DNA from 4 places in the Erwinia sp. V71 genome. Region 1 is predicted to be linked to each of the others. Evidence: predicted binding sites of a transcription regulator. Region 1 holds the regulator's gene; each other region holds the start of a gene.
The links. The regulator PurR, encoded in region 1, represses purine synthesis genes. The targets are predictions, from matches to a motif close to CANGCAAACGTTTGCNTG.
Positions count from the first base shown of each region.

Region 2: the regulator PurR is predicted to act here: its motif matches at 2,397-2,414, upstream of ACSZO1_RS01980 (amino acid aminotransferase).
Region 3: the regulator PurR is predicted to act here: its motif matches at 2,394-2,411, upstream of ACSZO1_RS01535 (NCS2 family permease).
Region 4: the regulator PurR is predicted to act here: its motif matches at 2,252-2,269, upstream of tusA (sulfurtransferase TusA).

Region 1 is NZ_CBFFRK010000033.1:15,423-20,078, forward strand. Features, by position in the region: gene punC (purine nucleoside transporter PunC) at 1-594, opposite strand, end outside; gene punR (DNA-binding transcriptional activator PunR) at 711-1,655, shown strand; gene purR (HTH-type transcriptional repressor PurR) at 1,652-2,677, opposite strand; gene ACSZO1_RS09685 (YnhF family membrane protein) at 2,968-3,057, shown strand; gene ACSZO1_RS09690 (C40 family peptidase) at 3,133-3,954, opposite strand; gene ACSZO1_RS09695 (Grx4 family monothiol glutaredoxin) at 4,369-4,656, shown strand, end outside.
Region 2 is NZ_CBFFRK010000005.1:26,930-31,585, forward strand. Features, by position in the region: gene ACSZO1_RS01970 (DUF882 domain-containing protein) at 1-374, shown strand, start outside; gene ACSZO1_RS01975 (MBL fold metallo-hydrolase) at 422-1,051, shown strand; gene ACSZO1_RS01980 (amino acid aminotransferase) at 1,140-2,330, opposite strand; gene ACSZO1_RS01985 (porin) at 2,558-3,667, opposite strand; gene asnS (asparagine--tRNA ligase) at 3,970-4,656, opposite strand, start outside.
Region 3 is NZ_CBFFRK010000004.1:10,413-15,068, reverse strand. Features, by position in the region: gene ACSZO1_RS01540 (4'-phosphopantetheinyl transferase family protein) at 217-957, shown strand; gene ACSZO1_RS01535 (NCS2 family permease) at 997-2,310, opposite strand; gene yieH (6-phosphogluconate phosphatase) at 2,535-3,197, shown strand; gene ACSZO1_RS01525 (MFS transporter) at 3,371-4,609, opposite strand.
Region 4 is NZ_CBFFRK010000016.1:27,656-32,311, forward strand. Features, by position in the region: gene ACSZO1_RS05935 (zinc/cadmium/mercury/lead-transporting ATPase) at 1-1,883, shown strand, start outside; gene tusA (sulfurtransferase TusA) at 1,931-2,176, opposite strand; gene ACSZO1_RS05945 (7-cyano-7-deazaguanine/7-aminomethyl-7-deazaguanine transporter) at 2,567-3,232, shown strand; gene ACSZO1_RS05950 (DcrB family lipoprotein) at 3,338-3,892, shown strand; gene iolE (myo-inosose-2 dehydratase) at 4,049-4,656, opposite strand, start outside.

The DNA of each region.
Region 1 (4,656 bases):
CAGTAACTGCAGAAAACTCACTGATTCCGCCGTTGCGGTTTTATGGCCAGCAGCAGGCAAACGCAGCGTCGGGATCAGCAGTGCCAGTGCGATCAACAACAGCGCAATAAAGATCGACCGCCAGTGAAAATGCTCCAGTAACCATGCGCCCAGCAACGGCGCCAGCGCTGGCGAGAGCGCCACCAGTGGCATAATCGTGGCGAACACGCGGTTTGCCTGCGCACCACTGTAGCGATCCACCACCAGCGCCTGCCAGCTGACGGCCGCCGCACAAACGCCAACGGCCTGCACAAAACGCAGTACCAGCAGCAGCGTGGCGTCATGAACCGCCATCATCCCGGCACAGCCGAGAGCGAACAGCGCCAGGCCGATGATCAGCACCGGCTTACGGCCAATACGATCTGACAGCGGCCCCCAAATCAGTTGTGCACAGGCAAAACCGGCCAGAAACAGACTCAGACTGGCGCTGATCGCGCCGGGTTGCGTCGCGAGATCCTGTTGCATCGCGCCAAAGGCGGGCAGGTACATATCAGTGGCGAGAAAACCCAGCATGCTGAGCAAGGCCAGGTAGATCATAAATCCTTTTGATTTCATCGGGGAACAACTCTTCTTTTGCAGGTAAATATCACGCGCAGAGTGTAAGCGGGTGCATCCCGCGTTGTGAAACGCTAATATTTGCCCGTTGCGTGCAAAAAATTTGTGAGCAGAACATGTGGTCAGAACATTCTCTTGAAGTGGTTGATGCTGTCGCGCGTACCGGCAGTTTTAGTGCGGCGGCCAGCGAATTGCATCGTGTGCCGTCTGCGGTCAGTTATACCGTGCGTCAGCTGGAGCAGTGGCTGGCAGTGCCCTTATTTGAACGTCGTCACCGTGATGTGGTCCTGACGGAAGCGGGTAAGGTGTTTATTGAACAGGGGCGCATTGTTATCAAAAAAATGCTCGCCACCCGTCGCCAGTGTCAGCAGGTGGCAAATGGCTGGCGTGGTCAGTTAAGTATTGCAGTTGACGCCATCGTCAAACCGCAGCGTACCAATCAGCTGGTGCTGGATTTCTATCGCCATTTCCCCGATATGGAACTGCATATCTCCTGCGAGGTATTTAATGGTGTCTGGGATGCACTGGATGATGGTCGTGTGGATATGGCGATTGGCGCTACCCAGGCGAGCCCGGTCGGGGGACGCTTTGGTTTTCGCGATATGGGGGCGCTGAACTGGCGTTGTGTGGTTCAGGCGCAGCACCCGCTGGCACAGCTGTCCGGTGTGATTGATGATGACACCATTCGCCAGTGGCCGGCACTGGCGCTGGAAGATACCTCACGTAATCTGCCACGGCGCAATACTTGGACGCTGGATAACCAGCGGCGGCTGGTGGCACCGCACTGGCGCAGCGCGATGGAGTGCCTGCAGGCAGGACTTTGTGTCGGTATGGTGCCCGGGCATCTCGCTGCGCCGCTCATTGCACAGGGCAAACTGGCGGAGCTGACGCTGACGACGGCATTCCCCGACAGCCACTGCTGTGTCACCTGGGCGGAACAAAGTGCCTCACCGGCGCTGAGCTGGCTGCTGGAGTATCTTGGCAGTGCGGAAACGATGAATGAAGAGTGGCTGCGTGAAGAGCTGTCACCGGCCAGCATAGTGGCCGGTACAGGAGATTAACGGCGATAATCGACGAACGGACCATCGGCAACTGAACGGCGCTCAATCAGCGACGGATGTACCTCGATGGTCTGCGATTCTTCGCGTTTGCTGGTGATACGATCCAGCAACATATCAAACGCAGTTTGTCCCAGGCGCTCTTTCGGCTGGTGGATGGTGGTCAGCGCCGGAGTGAAGTAGCGCGCGTTGCGCACATTATCATAACCGATCACCGAAATATCCTGCGGCACGCGCAGTCCTAGCTCATCAGCCGCACAAATCGCGCCCATGGCCATAATATCGCCACCGCAGAATACCGCGGTAGGGCGCTGTTTCTGCGCCAGAATTTGCTGCATCGCGCGATAGCCGGATTCCGGTTCAAAGTCGCCCTGCACAATCCACTCTTCGCGCAGCGGAATATTGGCTTCACTCAGTGCTTTCAGGAAACCGGCGTGGCGGCCACCCCCGGTATTGCGCTCCTGCTGGCCGGGAATGGCGCCGATATCGCGATGGCCACGATCAATCAGATAACGGCCTGCCATATAACCGCCTTCGAAGGCATTATCCAGTACCGTATCGGTAAAATCGCCGCGCGACTCGCCCCAGTCCATCACCACCATCGGAATGTTACGGTTCTCTTCCAGCATCTGCAGCAGATCGTCCGGGTATTCCGAGCACATCACCAGCAGACCATCGACGCGTTTTTGCGCCATCATCGACAGATAGGCACGCTGCTTCTGCAGATCGTTATGCGCGTTGCCGAGGATCAGCGTATAGCCTTTGGCGAAGCAGCGGTTTTCCACGGCTTCAATAATTTCCGCAAAATAGGGCGCTTCACTGGAGGTCGCCAGCAAACCAATCGATTTGGTGTGGTTGACCTTCAGACTGCGCGCCACCGCGCTTGGCGAATAGTGCAGCTCTTTAATGGCGGCCCACACCGCTTCGCGCGTCTCTTCCGCGACAAAGCGGGTTTTATTGATGACATGAGAAACCGTGGTGGTGGAGACACCGGCGCGTTTCGCCACATCTTTAATTGTTGCCATGAAACTGGTACTCCCGGGTTTATGTTAACCCTTTGATTGAAATCAAGTTAAACGTTTGCGTTTTATGCTCGTATTAGGGTGGCGAGCAGTCAGTATGTTGCAGCTGAATGACGTCGGGAAGGAGACTGACGTCAGGAAACACGGCAAGGCACAGGCACACGCTGTTGCAGTTGTTGCGCAACGAAAAAAAGGAATTCTATCAAGGCTGTGAGCAGAACACGAGATTTTTACCCGCTACTGTGGGAAAATAGTTACAGGTATTATTTGTAGGGTCTTTTAAGGAGTCGTAGATGGATACTGATCTGAAGTTATCGCTGATGACCACTGTTGGCGTGCTGCTGATGATTATTGCGTTCAGTTTTGTAGCGGTATTGAACTGATTTTACAGCAATTTAGTCGTTAAAAATAAAACGCCCGATGCATGCATCAGGCGTTTTTTTGTTTGCGCAACAAGGTTAGCGGATGGTTTTCGGCGTCATCACACGGCGCGCGCCGACATAGTGGCGCTGCCAGTACTCTTCGCTCAGGGCGCTGATCTGAATATCTTTGCCGGTGCGCGGTGACTGGATAAATTTGCCGTTACCGAGGTACACGCCAACATGATCCGCTGCACCACGATTGTTGATGCGGAAGAACACCAGATCGCCTTTCTCCAGTGATTCACGCTTGATCTGCGCGGCATCACGCAGGTGGTACATTTCATTAGCCGTGCGGGGGATCTTAATTTTTACCAGATCTTTGTAGGCATACCACACCAGCCCGCTGCAGTCGAAGCCGGAACGCGGTGAGTTACCGCCCCATAAATAGGGCTTGCCGAGCTGGCCCATCAGTTTGTTCATCGCGGTTTCACGGGCTTTCTGGTAGCGCTCGCGGTGCGCTTTGCTCATTTTTAACGGGCCATTGTCCACACTGGCGGCATCATTCTCTTCTGCGCCTTTGCGTTTACGCTGCGGCGCATAACGTTTAACCAGCAGTTTTTTCTCTTCACCACTGTTTTTGGCTTTGCTGAGGGAGAGGGCGGCAACGCTGGTTTTCTTCTTCGTTTGCGTGGTCTGCGCGGGAGTCTGGCGGGTTTTCTTTTCGGGTTTGCTGGTTTTGTTGCTGGTTTTCTTTTCGCTGGTTTTGACCGGGCGTTTCTTGCGGCGCTCATCCGCGCTGGCGCTTTTCTTCTCAGCCTTTTGCTGGCTGGCATTCATAGGGGTATGTGGCGATGCGTGCGCCAGATTAAAGAACAGCTGGGCAAAGGCCAGCATAAATAGTGTGATGAATAAACGCATGGTTATTTAAGATTAAGCTCTCATTCGCCTCTGAGAGGACCACACTCATATCCCACGACAACACACTGTTAAGCCGGTGTCAGTCATGGGGCCGTGATTCTGTCTGTCGCGCATGGCGGCAGGGTCTGGCAATTCTAATCTAACTTTTTCGCAAAAGGTAAGCGCTTTTTGGATTAATCAGTTTATTAATGTTATCAGTGTCATAAATGAGCCAAAACAGCTGCTTATCTCACCAATATTATTGCAAGGTATTAATGGTTTTAATCGCCGGAAATGCGAAGTAATTGTTATTTTATTCCCGGGATTTGGCATAATGGGCCTTTCAGCGCTATCGTGGTGCAAAATGTCGTTTTCACAGGTGACACAGTACCGCTACAATAGCTGACACGAAGTAACGAATTAAGGAAGGCCAATATGAGTACTGTTGAAAAAATTCAGCGCCAGATCGCAGAAAACCCAATCCTGCTGTACATGAAAGGTTCCCCTAAGCTGCCAAGCTGCGGCTTCTCTGCCCAGACTGTGCAGGCGCTGTCTGCCTGTGGCGAGCGTTTTGCTTATGTGGACATCCTGCAGAACCCGGACATCCGTGCTGAATTGCCAAAATATGCTAACTGGCCGACCTTCCCGCAGCTGTGGGTTGAAGGTGAACTGGTTGGTGGCAGCGATATCGTGGTGGAGATGTTCCAGCGCGGTGAACTGCAG
Region 2 (4,656 bases), on a different contig from region 1:
GCAACTATGACAAGAGTGAACTGTCGCGCCTGAATCATTTTTTCCGTGATTACCGCGCCAATAAAGTGAAGAGCATCGATCCAAAGCTGTTCGATCAGCTTTACCGCCTGCAGGCGCTGCTGGACACGCGCAAACCGGTGCAGCTGATTTCTGGTTATCGCTCAAAAGCGACCAATGCTGAGCTGCGCGCGCACAGCAAAGGCGTAGCCAAACAGAGCTACCATATGCAGGGTCGGGCGATGGATTTCCATATTGAAGGGGTTTCTCTGAGCAATATTCGCAAAGCCGCGTTATCTATGGGCGCGGGTGGTGTAGGATACTACCCGAGCAGCGACTTTGTGCATATTGATACCGGGCCGGTACGGCACTGGTAAGTGAGAGAAATCCCGGCAGCGGCAGAGCTGACCGGTAACGGAGTGTTATGGATTATCACATTATTCCCGTGACGGCGTTCGCGCAGAATTGTTCATTGATCTGGTGTGCTGCAACGAATCAGGCGGCGATTGTCGATCCCGGCGGCGATGCGGAAAAAATTATCCGTGCCGTGGCGGAAAAAGGGGTACAGGTTAGCCAGATTTTATTGACCCATGGTCATCTGGATCATGTTGGGGCGGCGACAGAGTTGGCAGCGCATTATGGTGTGCAGATTATTGGGCCGCAAAAACGGGACGCTTTCTGGCTGGATGCGTTACCGGTGCAAAGCCAGATGTTTGGCCTGGCAGAGTGTGCACCAGTTACCCCCGACCGCTGGCTGGAAGAGGGCGACAGTGTGCAGGTCGGCAATATTACCCTGGAGATCCTGCACTGCCCGGGTCATACGCCGGGGCATATTGTCTTTTTTGACCGCGCAGGCCGACTGCTGGTTTCTGGCGATGTGATTTTTAATGGCGGCGTCGGACGCAGCGATTTCCCGCAGGGCGATCACCAGTCGCTGATTGAGTCGATTAAGGTGAAACTGCTGCCGCTAGGCGATGATGTGACCTTTATTGCGGGCCATGGGCCAATGTCGACTCTGGGACGTGAACGCGTCAGTAATCCATTTTTACAGTAAGATACCGTCAGGGTACGACAAATAACAAAGGGGCCATTATGGCCCCTTTTGCGTGGTTAGCGGGGCAGGTTTCGCCCCGACTTACAGATTACAGTACCGCAACAATGGCTTCGCACAACGGCGCCATATTATCCGGCGTCATTCCGGCAACGTTAACGCGCCCAGAATTCACCGCATACACGCCAAACTCATCACGCAGGCGAATCACCTGATCTTTGGTGAGACCGCTGAACGAGAACATACCATTCTGCTGGATAATAAAGCTGAAATCGCGATCTGCGCCTTTCTCCTGCAGGGTATTCACAAACAGCTGACGCATACGCTGAATACGTTCACGCATCGCCGTCAGTTCCTGTTCCCACAAAGTGCGCAACGTTTCATCGCTCAGGATAGTGGCAACCACCGCAGCGCCGTGTGCGGGTGGATTTGAGTAGTTCGCGCGGATGGTTGCTTTTACCTGACTAAACGCTGTGGTGGCACTGGCAGCATTAGCGGCGACCAGGGTAAAGGCGCCAACGCGTTCGTTATACAGGCCAAAGTTTTTCGAGTAGGAACTGGCGACAATCAGTTCTTTGTGACTGGCGGCAAAAATACGCAGGCCTTCCGCGTCCTCTTCCAGACCACGGGCGAAGCCCTGATAAGCAAAGTCAAACAGCGGCAGCCAGCCGTTAGCCAGCGACATCTCGGCCAGTTGTTGCCACTGTTCCGCCGTAGGATCGATACCGGTCGGGTTATGGCAGCAACCATGGAACAGCACCACATCACCGGCTTGCGCTGCTTTCAGGCTGTTAAGCAGGCCAGCGAAATCCAGCTGATGGTTAGCGGCATCATAGTAATCGTATTCACACACTTCGAGACCCGCGGCGGCAAACACATTCTTATGGTTTGGCCAGCTTGGGTTGCTCACCCAGATACGTTTCGCGGCGGTGTTATTGGCCAGAAAATCAGCGGCAACACGCAGTCCGCCGGTGCCACCTGGTGTCTGTGCAGTGTACGCGCGTTTGTCGCTGATGATCGCACTGTCCTGACCAAACAGCAGTACCTGCGTGCAGCGCGCAAAATCGGCGATGCCGTCAATGCTCAGGTAGTTTTTGGTGGTTTCATTTTCCAGCAGGAACTGTTCTGCTTTTTTTACACTGGTCAGTACCGGAGTTTTACCGGTTTCGTCCTTGTAGACACCGATACCGAGGTTGATTTTATTTGTGCGGTCATCGGCGCGGAAAAGATCGGCTAAACCGAGAATCGGGTCGGCGGGTGCGGCTGCAATGTTTTCAAACATGAGAGAGGTCCGTATCAGCTTAATCTAAAGCAAATTGAGGACTCAGGGTAACGCCAGAACGGGGAAATGCCAACCGTTTGCCGTGGAAGAAAAGTAATTATCATGGTGGCTTCACACTCTGAAGCCGGACTTATTTGTTGCAGGCTTTGACGCAAACAAAAACGGAGCCTTGCGGCTCCGTTTTCGGTCGACGTAGACGGCGCTAACGCGCGGTTTACGTCAGACAATTAGAACTGGTAAATCAGACCAACGGCAACTACGTCGTCGTTTGCCAGACCCAGTGCATTGTCGCTATCCAGCAGGTTGATTTGATAATCAACATAGGTGGACATGTTTTTGTTGAAGGAGTAAACGCCGCCAACTGAAACGTATTTGTACAGGTCAGCATCGCCAATACCTTCTACGTCTTTCGCTTTACCCTGAACATAGGACACTTCAGGACGCAGACCGAAGTCGAACTGGTATTGCGCAGTGAATTCCATAGTTGAAGATTTGTTTGCGAAACCGTAGCGAGGAGAACCATTGGTTGCAAAGTTAGCGTTCTCGATTGGCGTTGCGTTGCGGCCTTCAGCGTAGGTAGCAGCCAAGTACAGGCTGTTAGCATCGTATTTCAGACCAGTTGCCCAAACTTCAGCACGCTCACCCTGACCCAGGTTGGTAGCGGAGTTCTGAGTTTCGGTACGATCCTGGCTTGCATATGAACCAACGATAGCCACGCCGATTGGAGAGGTGTAAGAGGTAGAAATACCCCAGCCGTCACCATTCGCTTTCTGAGCTACACGAGCGTCATCTGCGTCTGAACGGTCATTTTTGCCCTGGTACTGAACACCGAAGTCCCAGCCATCAACCAGACCAAAGAAGTTTGAATTGCGGTAAGTTGCCACACCAGTGGTACGACCAGTCATGGTGTCAGTTTTGCTGAAGTCACCACCGAATTCTGGCAGCATATCGGTATAGGCCAGACCGTCGTATGCAATACCCAGGTTACGACCGTAGTCGAAAGAACCCGCATCACCAAATTTCAGACCAGCAAAGCCCAGACGGGTTTTGTCACCACCGGTTGCACCAGTGCTTTCAGAGTTGTTGAACTGGAACTGATATTCAAACTGGCCATAACCGGTCAGTTGATCGTTAATCTGAGTCTGGCCTTTAAAGCCCAGACGGCCATATGATTGGTCGCCATCATTGCCAGCATTATCAGAGAAGTAGTGCAGGCCCTGAGCACGGCCATACAGATCCAGCTTGTTGCCGTCTTTGTTGTAAATCTCTGCTGCGTTTGCCGCGCCAGCTGCTAACAGAGCTGGGATTACCACTGCAAGAATATTGCGCTTCATCATTTATTTATTACCCTCATTGGAGTTTATTCGGACACCTGCCACTGCTGTCATAAAACCTTTACGGAACTACGACTGAAGTATGGTGTCTTCCTGTGTCTGCACGCATCTTTCCATTCCAAACCCAGTTAATCTACCCCTAAAATGCTACTAATCTCCTATTCCTGTATCAAAAGGAAAATATGTATTACAAAATGTAAAAAATACGGAACTTTGTGAACCAACTCAAAATTTACAAAAATAAAAAAAGGCCGGCAAAGCCGACCTTCTTATATATATGAATTTCTTATATTTAATGCTGAATATCAGAAAGTCGCGTTGCGTGGGGTACGTGGGAAGGGGATAACATCCCTTACATTTTGTACGCCGGTGACATATGCGATTAAACGTTCGAAACCTAATCCGAAACCTGAGTGTGGCACGGTGCCATAGCGACGCAGGTCGCGGTACCACCAGTAATCTTCTTTGTTCAGGCCCATCTCTTCGAGACGTGCATCAAGCACATCCAGACGCTCTTCACGCTGTGAACCGCCGATGATTTCACCAATGCCTGGTGCTAACACGTCCATGGCGGCAACGGTCTTACCGTCTTCGTTCAGGCGCATATAGAAGGCTTTGATATCTTTCGGATAGTTTTTCACCACGACTGGCGCTTTGAAGTGTTTCTCGGCCAGGTAACGCTCATGCTCGGAGGACAGATCGATACCCCAGGATACCGGGTTTTCGAAGGTCTGACCGCAAGCCAGCAGGATCTCAACCGCATCGGTGTAATCCACCTGAGCGAAATCGGCGGTAACAAAACGCTCCAGGCGCGCAACGGCATCTTTGTCTACACGTTCGGCGAAGAAGGCCATATCGTCGGCACGCTCGTCCAGTACCGCTTTAAAGACATACTTCAGCATGGCTTCTGCCAGGGCCGCGGCATCGTCCAGTGTCGCGAAGGCGATTTCCGGCTCCAGCATCCAGAATTCCGCCAGGTGACGGCTGGTGTT
Region 3 (4,656 bases), on a different contig from region 1:
CCGTCCTTATACGGCACACCACTCCATGCACAACATGATTGTGCAACAAACCCACAACGGATAAAAGATGTACAACGTAAAATAATTTCTTCACCACGCTGAGACGCTAGTCAAAAATCCTAATTTTGCCCTGGCAGGGAGAAGTCAGATGAAATCCACTAAGAAAATTCTTACAATAGCCTTGATGATTATCCGACCATTTTCACGGAGCGACAGATGGCAAGTCATTTTGTACGCTGGGCGTATGCCCGGACACCGGCATATTTGCAGCGACTACCCGAGAAAGTAATAGAAGATTCCTGGAATCTGCCCGAGCGCCGTCGTACACGCTTTCTTGCCGCTCGCGTGCTGCTGGCTGAACTGATGCTGCGCGTCTATGGCATGCAGCAGCTCCCCGCCCTGATTACCACCAGCACTGGTCGTCCCTGTTTTGCCGATACCGATCTGCCTGATTTCAGCATCGCCTATGCCGGTAGCCTGGTCGGCGTTTTGCTGGCGGAAGAAGGTGGCCGCGCCGGACTGGATATGGAAATTGTCCGCGCCCACAGCCGTCAGACGGTAGAAAACCAGCTGATGTGCCTCTCCTCCGGCGAAAAAGCGTGGATCAATGCCCAGCAGGACCCGATTGAAGCCGCCACGCAAATCTGGACACTGCGCCAGAGCGTGCTGAAACTGACTGGCGAAGCGCGCCAGGATATCGACTCGTTACGGCTGCATCCCGCGTCCGGCCGACTGCGTTCAGGTGCGTTTCCCGACATTCAGGCGATTTGCGATGTGGAACCGCTAATGGTGTGGTCATGCGCGCTATCGCCAGGCACCCAGCGTTTGCGTCTGTGGGAGATCGATGCGGACAGGAACTGGCACGCGCTGCGCGATGTGGAAGTGAATAAACCGAATATGGGGCCGCGGGCACTGCGACTAACCAGCATGCCAGCGGAACGCCAGCTGCAGCACTAAGCACGGCGTCAGGAGCATCCTGACGCCGCCTGCAACGCCTTAGTGGGCGTCGATAAATACAATCTTCAGCACAAACAGCAGGGCAACCACCACCACGCATGGGCTGATTTCACGCCAGCGTCCGGTGCCCGCCTTCATCACGCAGTACGCGATAAAGCCCAGTGCGATACCTTCAGTGATGGAGAAGCTGAATGGCATCATCGCGGCAGTGACGAACGCCGGAACTGCTTCAGTGAGGTCATCCCACTTCACGCGCGCCAGGCTGGAGGTCATCAGCACACCAACGTAAATCAGCGCGCCTGCTGCGGCATAAGCGGGCACCATCGCCGCCAGAGGCGACAGGAAGATCACCAGCAGGAACAGGATGCCGGTGACGACAGCCACCAGGCCAGTACGGCCGCCAATGGACACGCCAGAAGAGCTTTCGATATACGCGGTCACCGAAGAGGTGCCGATAAAGGAGCCCGCTACCGAACTGGCGCTGTCAACAAACAGAGCCTGCTTCATGCGCGGGAAGTGACCTTTCTCATCCGCCAGACCGGCTTTGTCGGTCACACCTGTCAGGGTGCCGGAGGAGTCAAACAGGTTAACCAGCATAAACGAGAAGATAATCCCCGCCATACCAATATTAAACGCGCCCACCAGGTCCACCTGACCAATCACCGAGGTCACGGATGGTGGAGCAGAGAACACGCCTGTGAACTTCACATCGCCCAGCGCCATACCAATCAGCGTGGTGATGACAATCGACACCAGCACGGCAATATGCACGTTACGTGATGCCAGAATGGCGATAATAAAGAAGCCCAGCGCGCCCAGCAGCACGCTGTGCGAGGTCAGATCGCCGACCGCGACCAGCGTGTCTTTGTTTGGCACGATAATGCCGGCATTTTTCAGGCCGATCATCGCAATCAGCAGGCCGATGCCGCTGGAGATACCCACACGCAGGCTCACCGGAATATTGGCAATTATCCAGTAACGCACACGGAACAGGGTCAGCAGCAGCAGACCGACGGCGCCCCAGAAAATCGCGCCCATACCGACCTGCCAGGAAACGCCCATCGCACCCACCACCACAAAGGCGAAGAACGCGTTCAGGCCCATGGCTGGTGCCAGCGCTACCGGCAGGTTAGCCACCAGACCCATCAGAATGCTGCCGAACGCCGCAATCAGGCAGGTGGTGACAAACACCGCCTGGGTATCCATACCGGCCACGCCGAGGATCTGCGGGTTAACGAAAACGATATACACCATCGTCAGGAAGGTCGTGATACCCGCAATGACTTCAGTGCGCACTGTAGTGCCATGCTCCTGCAGTTTAAACAGGCGCTGGAGTAAACCTTGTTTGTTCATTATTGGATTCCAGGGAAAGGAAAATATTGTCGCTGGCTATCCTATACCAAAATTCCGATTTTTGATGCCGATCACAATGATTTTTCGCAACCGATTGCGTTGTTTTTGCCGATTTACCCCGCCATTAACAGTAATTGACATTAACTGGTCGCAATCCAGACACAGTTAGTTAAAGTGTACCGAGAGTTGCAAACATATCTTTCAATACTAAAAGGACCAGCGCGATGAGTGTGGAGTGTGTCTTTTTCGATTGTGACGGCACGCTGGTGGACAGTGAGCTGATCTGTACCCAGGGCTATGTGAACACCTTTGCGCAATACGGCGTGGAGCTGTCGCTGCAGGAGATGTTTGAAAAATACAAAGGCGTGAAGCTGTACGATATCGTGGCCGATGTCTGTGCCCGGCATCAGCTGGATGCGCCCGTCGATGAACTGGAAAGCGCCTATCGCCAGGAAGTCGCACGACTGTTCGAAGAGAACCTGCACCCTATTGCCGGTGCGCCGGAATTGCTGGCGCAGGTGCAGATACCGATGTGCGTGGTATCAAACGGCACGGTGAAAAAAATGCAGCACTCGCTGGGCCTGACACAACTGCTGCCTTATTTTGATGACCGGTTGTACAGCGGCTACGATATCCAGCGCTGGAAACCGGATCCGGAACTAATGGTTCACGCGGCAAAACAGATGCGTGTCCCGCTGGAACGCTGCATCCTGGTGGATGACTCCGAAGCTGGCGCCAGCGCGGGCATTGCCGCCGGAATACCGGTGTTTTACTACTGCGCCGATGCCCATAACAAACCGATCGATCACCCGCTGGTCACCACGTTTGACGATATGGCGCAGCTACCCGCGCTGTGGCGCGCACGTGGCTGGTCGATTACGGCATAAACAGCAAAGATAGCTGACCTATTCAAAGCACGAAACACAGCGCATCTGAAACCTTACAGCAACACACAAGCTCAAGGCGCAGGGAATACGGTCAGCGGAGGAAAAGCGATGCCCCTGAATAAATCACCATACTAAAAGCGGCCCCAGGAGCAGGCACAATGCCAGGCACCGCCCTAACCAATCGCCCCTAACGCATCCTCTTTACCCTGACGCTTTGGCAGCAGGAACAGCGTAGCGACAATATCCAGCAGATAGATCAGCGCCAGCAGAGTAATCGCCGCACCGAATGACCATTGCGCCACCAGCAGACCAATCACCAGCGGACCAAAACCACCCACGCCGCGTCCCAGATTAAACAACACGTTTTGCGCCGTTGCCCGCACCTGCACCGGGTAAGTATCGGAGATCAGCGCGCCGTAGCCGCCAATCATGCCATTAACAAACATCCCCATCAGCGCCCCGGTAAACAACATCACCGTCGGGTCACTCAGCTGGGCGTACACCACTACCATTACCACCGCTCCAAACTGATACAGCAGGAAAATCTTCCAGCGCGCGAAACGGTCTGCCAGCACGCCAAACAGCCAGATGCCGAAGGTCATCCCCACCACCGTCACAGCCGTCCACAGACCGGATTTGGTCAGCGAGAAGCCAAAGTTAGAGGAGAGATAGCTTGGCATCCAGATCATCAGGCCGTAATAACCGAAGTTCTGCACCGAACAAAGGATCAGAATGCCCAGACTGGCTTTCGCGGTCTGCGCATCCTTAAACAGCAGTTTCAGACGAGCCGCAAAAGAGAGCGACGGCATCGTGGCGGCCTGGCGGGTAAAAGCTTCCGGCTCGCCCATACTGCGGCGGATCAGGAAAGAGACCAGTGCCGGCAACAGACCGACGAGGAACATCCCACGCCAGCCAATCACACCCAGCAGCAGCGGAGTGATAAATGCCGCCAGCAATACACCCAACTGCCAGCCAATCCCCACCCACGCCGAAGCACGGTTACGCTTATTCGCGGGCCAGGCTTCAGCAATCAGCGCCATGCCGATACCGAACTCACCGCCCAGACCGACACCCGCCAGCGTGCGATACGCCAGCAGATCCCAGTAACCCTGCGCCACGGCACACAGACCGGTAAACACGGAAAACATCAGGATAGTCACCGTCAGCATACGGATGCGGCCAAAACGGTCACTCAGGTTGCCGAAGATAATCCCGCCGAGTACCGCGCCGATCAGCGTCCAGGTCACCAGCGACCCCGCTTCCGATGGCGTTAACAGCAACGAGGCACTAATAGCCGGTAACATAAAACCGAGGATCAACAGATCAAAACCGTCCATGGCATAGCCACTGACGGCGGCGAGCATCGCTTTGCCCGGCGTGGCGCTTTGCTTTGGCTGGGGGGAAGTAGTCATGTCTCAGGGCCTTGCAGAAAAAATTGTGCGCCAAGTATAAAGATGAC
Region 4 (4,656 bases), on a different contig from region 1:
CCGGATTCCGGCTGAAAAGCTCGCAGGGCACGACGCCAAACGCCAGCTTCTGGCAGGAAAACCGCACCATTATTCTCGTCAGCCTGCTGATGCTGGCCAGCTGGTTACTCAGCAGCGTCGATGCCACCAGCGGCCGTCTGGCGTTTATCGCTACCACGCTGGCGGGCATCTGGCCGGTGGGACGTAAAGCACTGCAATTGATCCGCAGCGGCACGCCATTCGCCATCGAAACCCTGATGACCATCGCCGCCATTGGTGCGCTGTTTATTGGCGCCAGCGCTGAAGCTGCGATGGTGTTGCTGCTGTTTCTGCTGGGAGAACGGCTGGAAGCCTTTGCCGCCGGGCGCGCACGCCGTGGCGTGACCGCGCTGATGGCGCTGAAACCGGATGAAGCGGTACGCCTGCGTGGTGAACAGCGCGAAACGGTAGCCGTCGATGCCCTGCGCCCGGGCGATATTATCGAAGTGGCTGCGGGCGCACGCCTGCCCGCCGATGCGCGCCTGCTTGACGCCTTCGCCAGCTTTGATGAAAGCGCCCTGACCGGTGAATCAGTGCCAGTAGAGCGTCAGCAGGGCGAAAAAGTCGCCGCAGGCTGCACCAGCGTTGACCGCCAGGTAAAAATGGAAGTGGTGTCCCGCAGTGGCGAGAGCGCCATTGACCGTATTCTGCATCTGATCGAAGAAGCTGAAGAGCGCCGCGCGCCGATTGAGCGCTTCCTTGACCGCTTCAGCCGCTATTACACCCCGGCGATTATCGCCCTGGCGCTGCTGGTAATGCTGATCCCGCCACTGTTGCTGGCCGCCGAATGGCAGCCGTGGATCTACAAAGGTCTGACGCTGCTGCTGATTGGCTGCCCGTGTGCACTGGTGATCTCAACGCCAGCGGCCATCACGTCCGGCCTGGCGGCAGCAACACGCCGTGGTGCGCTGATTAAAGGGGGGGCGGCGCTGGAAAGCCTCGGTTCGGTACGCACTATCGCGTTCGATAAAACCGGTACGCTGACCCAGGGTAAGCCACGGGTCACAGAGGTGGTGGCGCTGAATCACGCCGATGAGACGCGCATGCTGCTGCATGCTGCCGCGGTGGAAAGCGGCTCCTCACATCCGCTGGCGCAGGCCATCGTGGCACATGCGGCCACACTGAACGCGCCGCTGCCAGCGGCTGAAGGACAACGCGCACTGGCGGGCAGCGGAGTGGAAGCCTGGGTCAATGGACGTCACGTGCTGATCAGCGCACCAGGTAGCGTGTCGCAGCTGGATGCCGCGCAGCAGGCGCAAATTGCTGAGCTGGAGTCCGCGGGTAAAACGGTGGTGGTGGTGCTGGAAGATCAGCAACCCATTGGCCTGATCGCCCTGCGCGATACCCTGCGCCCGGATGCGCGTGATGCCATCGACCAGTTAAAATCGCTGGATGTGCACAGCGTGATGCTGACCGGTGATAATCCGCGTGCCGCCGCCGCCATCGCAGACGAGCTGGGCATCAGCTACCGCGCCAGCTTGTTGCCTGCGGATAAAGTGCAGGCAGTCTCTGAACTGAATCAGCAGCAGCCGGTGGCGATGGTCGGTGACGGCATTAACGATGCACCCGCCATGAAAGCTGCCACCATTGGCATCGCGATGGGCAGCGGGACGGATGTGGCGCTGGAAACCGCTGATGCCGCACTGACGCATAACCATCTCAGTGGTCTGGCGGCAATGATTCGCCTGTCGCGCGCCACCCACGCCAATATCCGGCAGAATATCGCCATTGCGCTGGGGCTGAAGGGGATTTTCCTGATCACCACGCTGCTCGGTATCACCGGTTTGTGGCTGGCAGTGCTGGCGGATTCAGGGGCAACGGCGCTGGTGACGGCGAATGCGCTGCGGCTGTTACAGAAGAAATAACGCTATGGAGAGGAAGCACGGCACGGCTTCCTCTCCCGTATCACGAGTTAGCGCCCTTTCTTCAGCAGATACTTATACGGCAGTTGCTCAACCGACTGCGCCACCAGCGTATGCTCCATAAAACGGCAAAAGCCAGGAATATCGCGGGTAGTCGCCGGATCGTCGGCAATCACCAGTAACGTTTCCCCGTCCTGCATCAGCCGCACCGCTTTACGCACCATCATCACCGGCTCCGGACAACGCAGACCCAGCGCATCCAGGGTTTGATCAGGATTCGCGAAAATATCGCTCATAACACTCTCATTAGGTAACAGACCAGATTGCCGCCTATTCTACCGCCGGACATTCGACGTGCAAGTCAGATGCCCGACGTTAACGTTTGCGCTAAAATTAACCATTGCATTGCGAAGCGGAATGCGTAAGATTCCGCCTCTTCGCATCAAATAGTGCGAAGCAAGGGCGTTATCGGTGCAGTCAGTCTGGATACGGCCAGCGCGCAGCCAGCGGAGCGTACTGAAGTACGTGAGCTTACTCGCTACGCTCGCCCTCCGGGTCGCCCTGGCAGGCGTTCAAGATGCTAAAGCATCTTGTGGCGGCACTGCCCGGGATCAAACTGACAAACAAGATAGCCCGAACATTAAAGCACTGGGTTCCCTCACCCCACGTTTAAAAAGGTTACATCGATGATTTCGTTTACTCCGCATCAGCGCGCCTGGGCGCTGGGCTTGCTGTCCCTGTTTCATATTCTGGTGATTACTTCCAGTAACTACCTGGTACAATTGCCGGTATCCATTTTCGTCTTCCACACCACCTGGGGGGCATTCAGCTTTCCCTTTATCTTCCTGGCGACTGACCTGACGGTGCGTATTTTTGGCGCGCCACTGGCACGACGCATTATTCTGGTGGTGATGATCCCTGCGTTGTTTATCTCCTACGCGCTCTCATCCCTGTTTTACCAGGGTGAATGGCAGGGCCTGGCGGCACTGCGCGAGATGAACCTGTTTGTCGCCCGTATTGCCTGCGCCAGCTTTATGGCCTATGCCCTTGGCCAGATCCTCGATGTGCATGTGTTTAACCGCCTGCGTCAGAAAGCCAGCTGGTGGGTCGCCCCGGCGGCATCGATGTTCCTTGGCAACATCAGTGACACACTCGCCTTCTTCTTTATTGCGTTCTACCAGAGCCCGGATCCGTTTATGGCACAGCACTGGATGGAAATCGCGATGGTGGACTACTGCTTTAAAATTTTGATCTGCATGGTGTTCTTCCTGCCAGCTTACGGCGTGTTGCTGAATGCGACGCTGAAACGCCTGGCGGAGCGCAGCAATCCACGCACGCTGAATTTCGGCTGAATCACGCGGCTTAAAACTCTGTGACAGTCTGTTGGTTGCTTTTACTGTCTGATTCAGTTTGTATTAATGCCTGAAAATCGATACGCGACTCAATAAGGGAACCTGATGCGTAACTTTGCGAAATATGTAGGAATCAGTTTACTGGTGGTGGGTTTAGCCGCCTGTGACGCGAAAGATGACCAGGCTGCCAACGATAATGGCGTCAGCAGCAGCCAGTCGGCGCAAACCGTCAATCTGATGGAAGGTAAACTGAGCTTCTCGCTGCCCGCGGGGATGTCAGATAAAAGCGGCAAACTGGGCACGCCATCAAATAACATGCATGTCTATGCCAACGAAAGCGGCCAGAAAGCGATTATCGTGATTGAAGGCGACGCCACCAGCGATGCGCTGGATGTACTGGCGCAGCGTCTGGAAAGCCAGCAGCGCAATCGTGACGCGCAGCTGCAGGTGGTGACCAGCAAGGCGGTCGACCTGAAAGGTCAGCCAGCACACCAGCTGGATACGGTGATTTCCGCCAACAACCAGACGTCTTGGTCTTCCGTGCTGCTGACTAAGGTGGATGGCAAGCTGGTGACACTGCAGATCAGTCTGCCTGCAGATAACCAGCAGCAGGCGCAGAGTGAAGCGGAAAGTATTATTCAGTCAGTGACAGTGAAATAACGCAGGCGGGCGACTTACCGATATCTGAATGCCCGCACGGACTTGTCCCTTCCCCCACGATGTGGGGGAAGGTCAGGATGGGGGAACAACTTGCAGAATTGCATCAGGCAGCTCCCCCAGCCCTCCCCCATTTTATGGGGGAGGGGGCGTTAAAGACTACAGCCCCGCTGTTTCGCGAATATATTTCCGCGCCTTCACCGCATACTCAAACGGATTGGCCAGCGCCGGATCCTGCTCCGCTTCCACCACCATCCAGCCTTTGTAGCCGTAGTCGTCGAGGATTTTAAACACCGGTTTAAAGTCAATCACGCCATCACCCGGCACAGTAAAGGTGCCTTTCTTCACACCATCGAGGAAAGAGAGCTTCTCTTTACGCACCTGCGCCACAATCTCATCACGCACATCTTTTAAATGCACATGGTTGATACGCGGCAGATATTTCTGCAGCAACGCCAGCATCTTTTCCTGTGAGCCTTCAGAGTAGTAAGCGTGACCGGTATCGAACAGCAGATACACGTCATCGTTGGTCAGCGCCATAAAGCGATCCACTTCTTCCGTGGTCTGAATGCCGGTGCCCATATGATGATGCAGACACACCTGCATGCCCTTCGCGGTCGCGATTTTCGCCAGCTCGTTATAGCCTTCTGCGGTCAGACGCCACTCGTCATCGGTAAAGTGCGGTTTCTGCTCCAGCACCGCCAGCGTGGTGCCCTGAATACTTTTGCTCTGCTCAGAACAGCCAATCACTCTGGCGCCCATCGCAT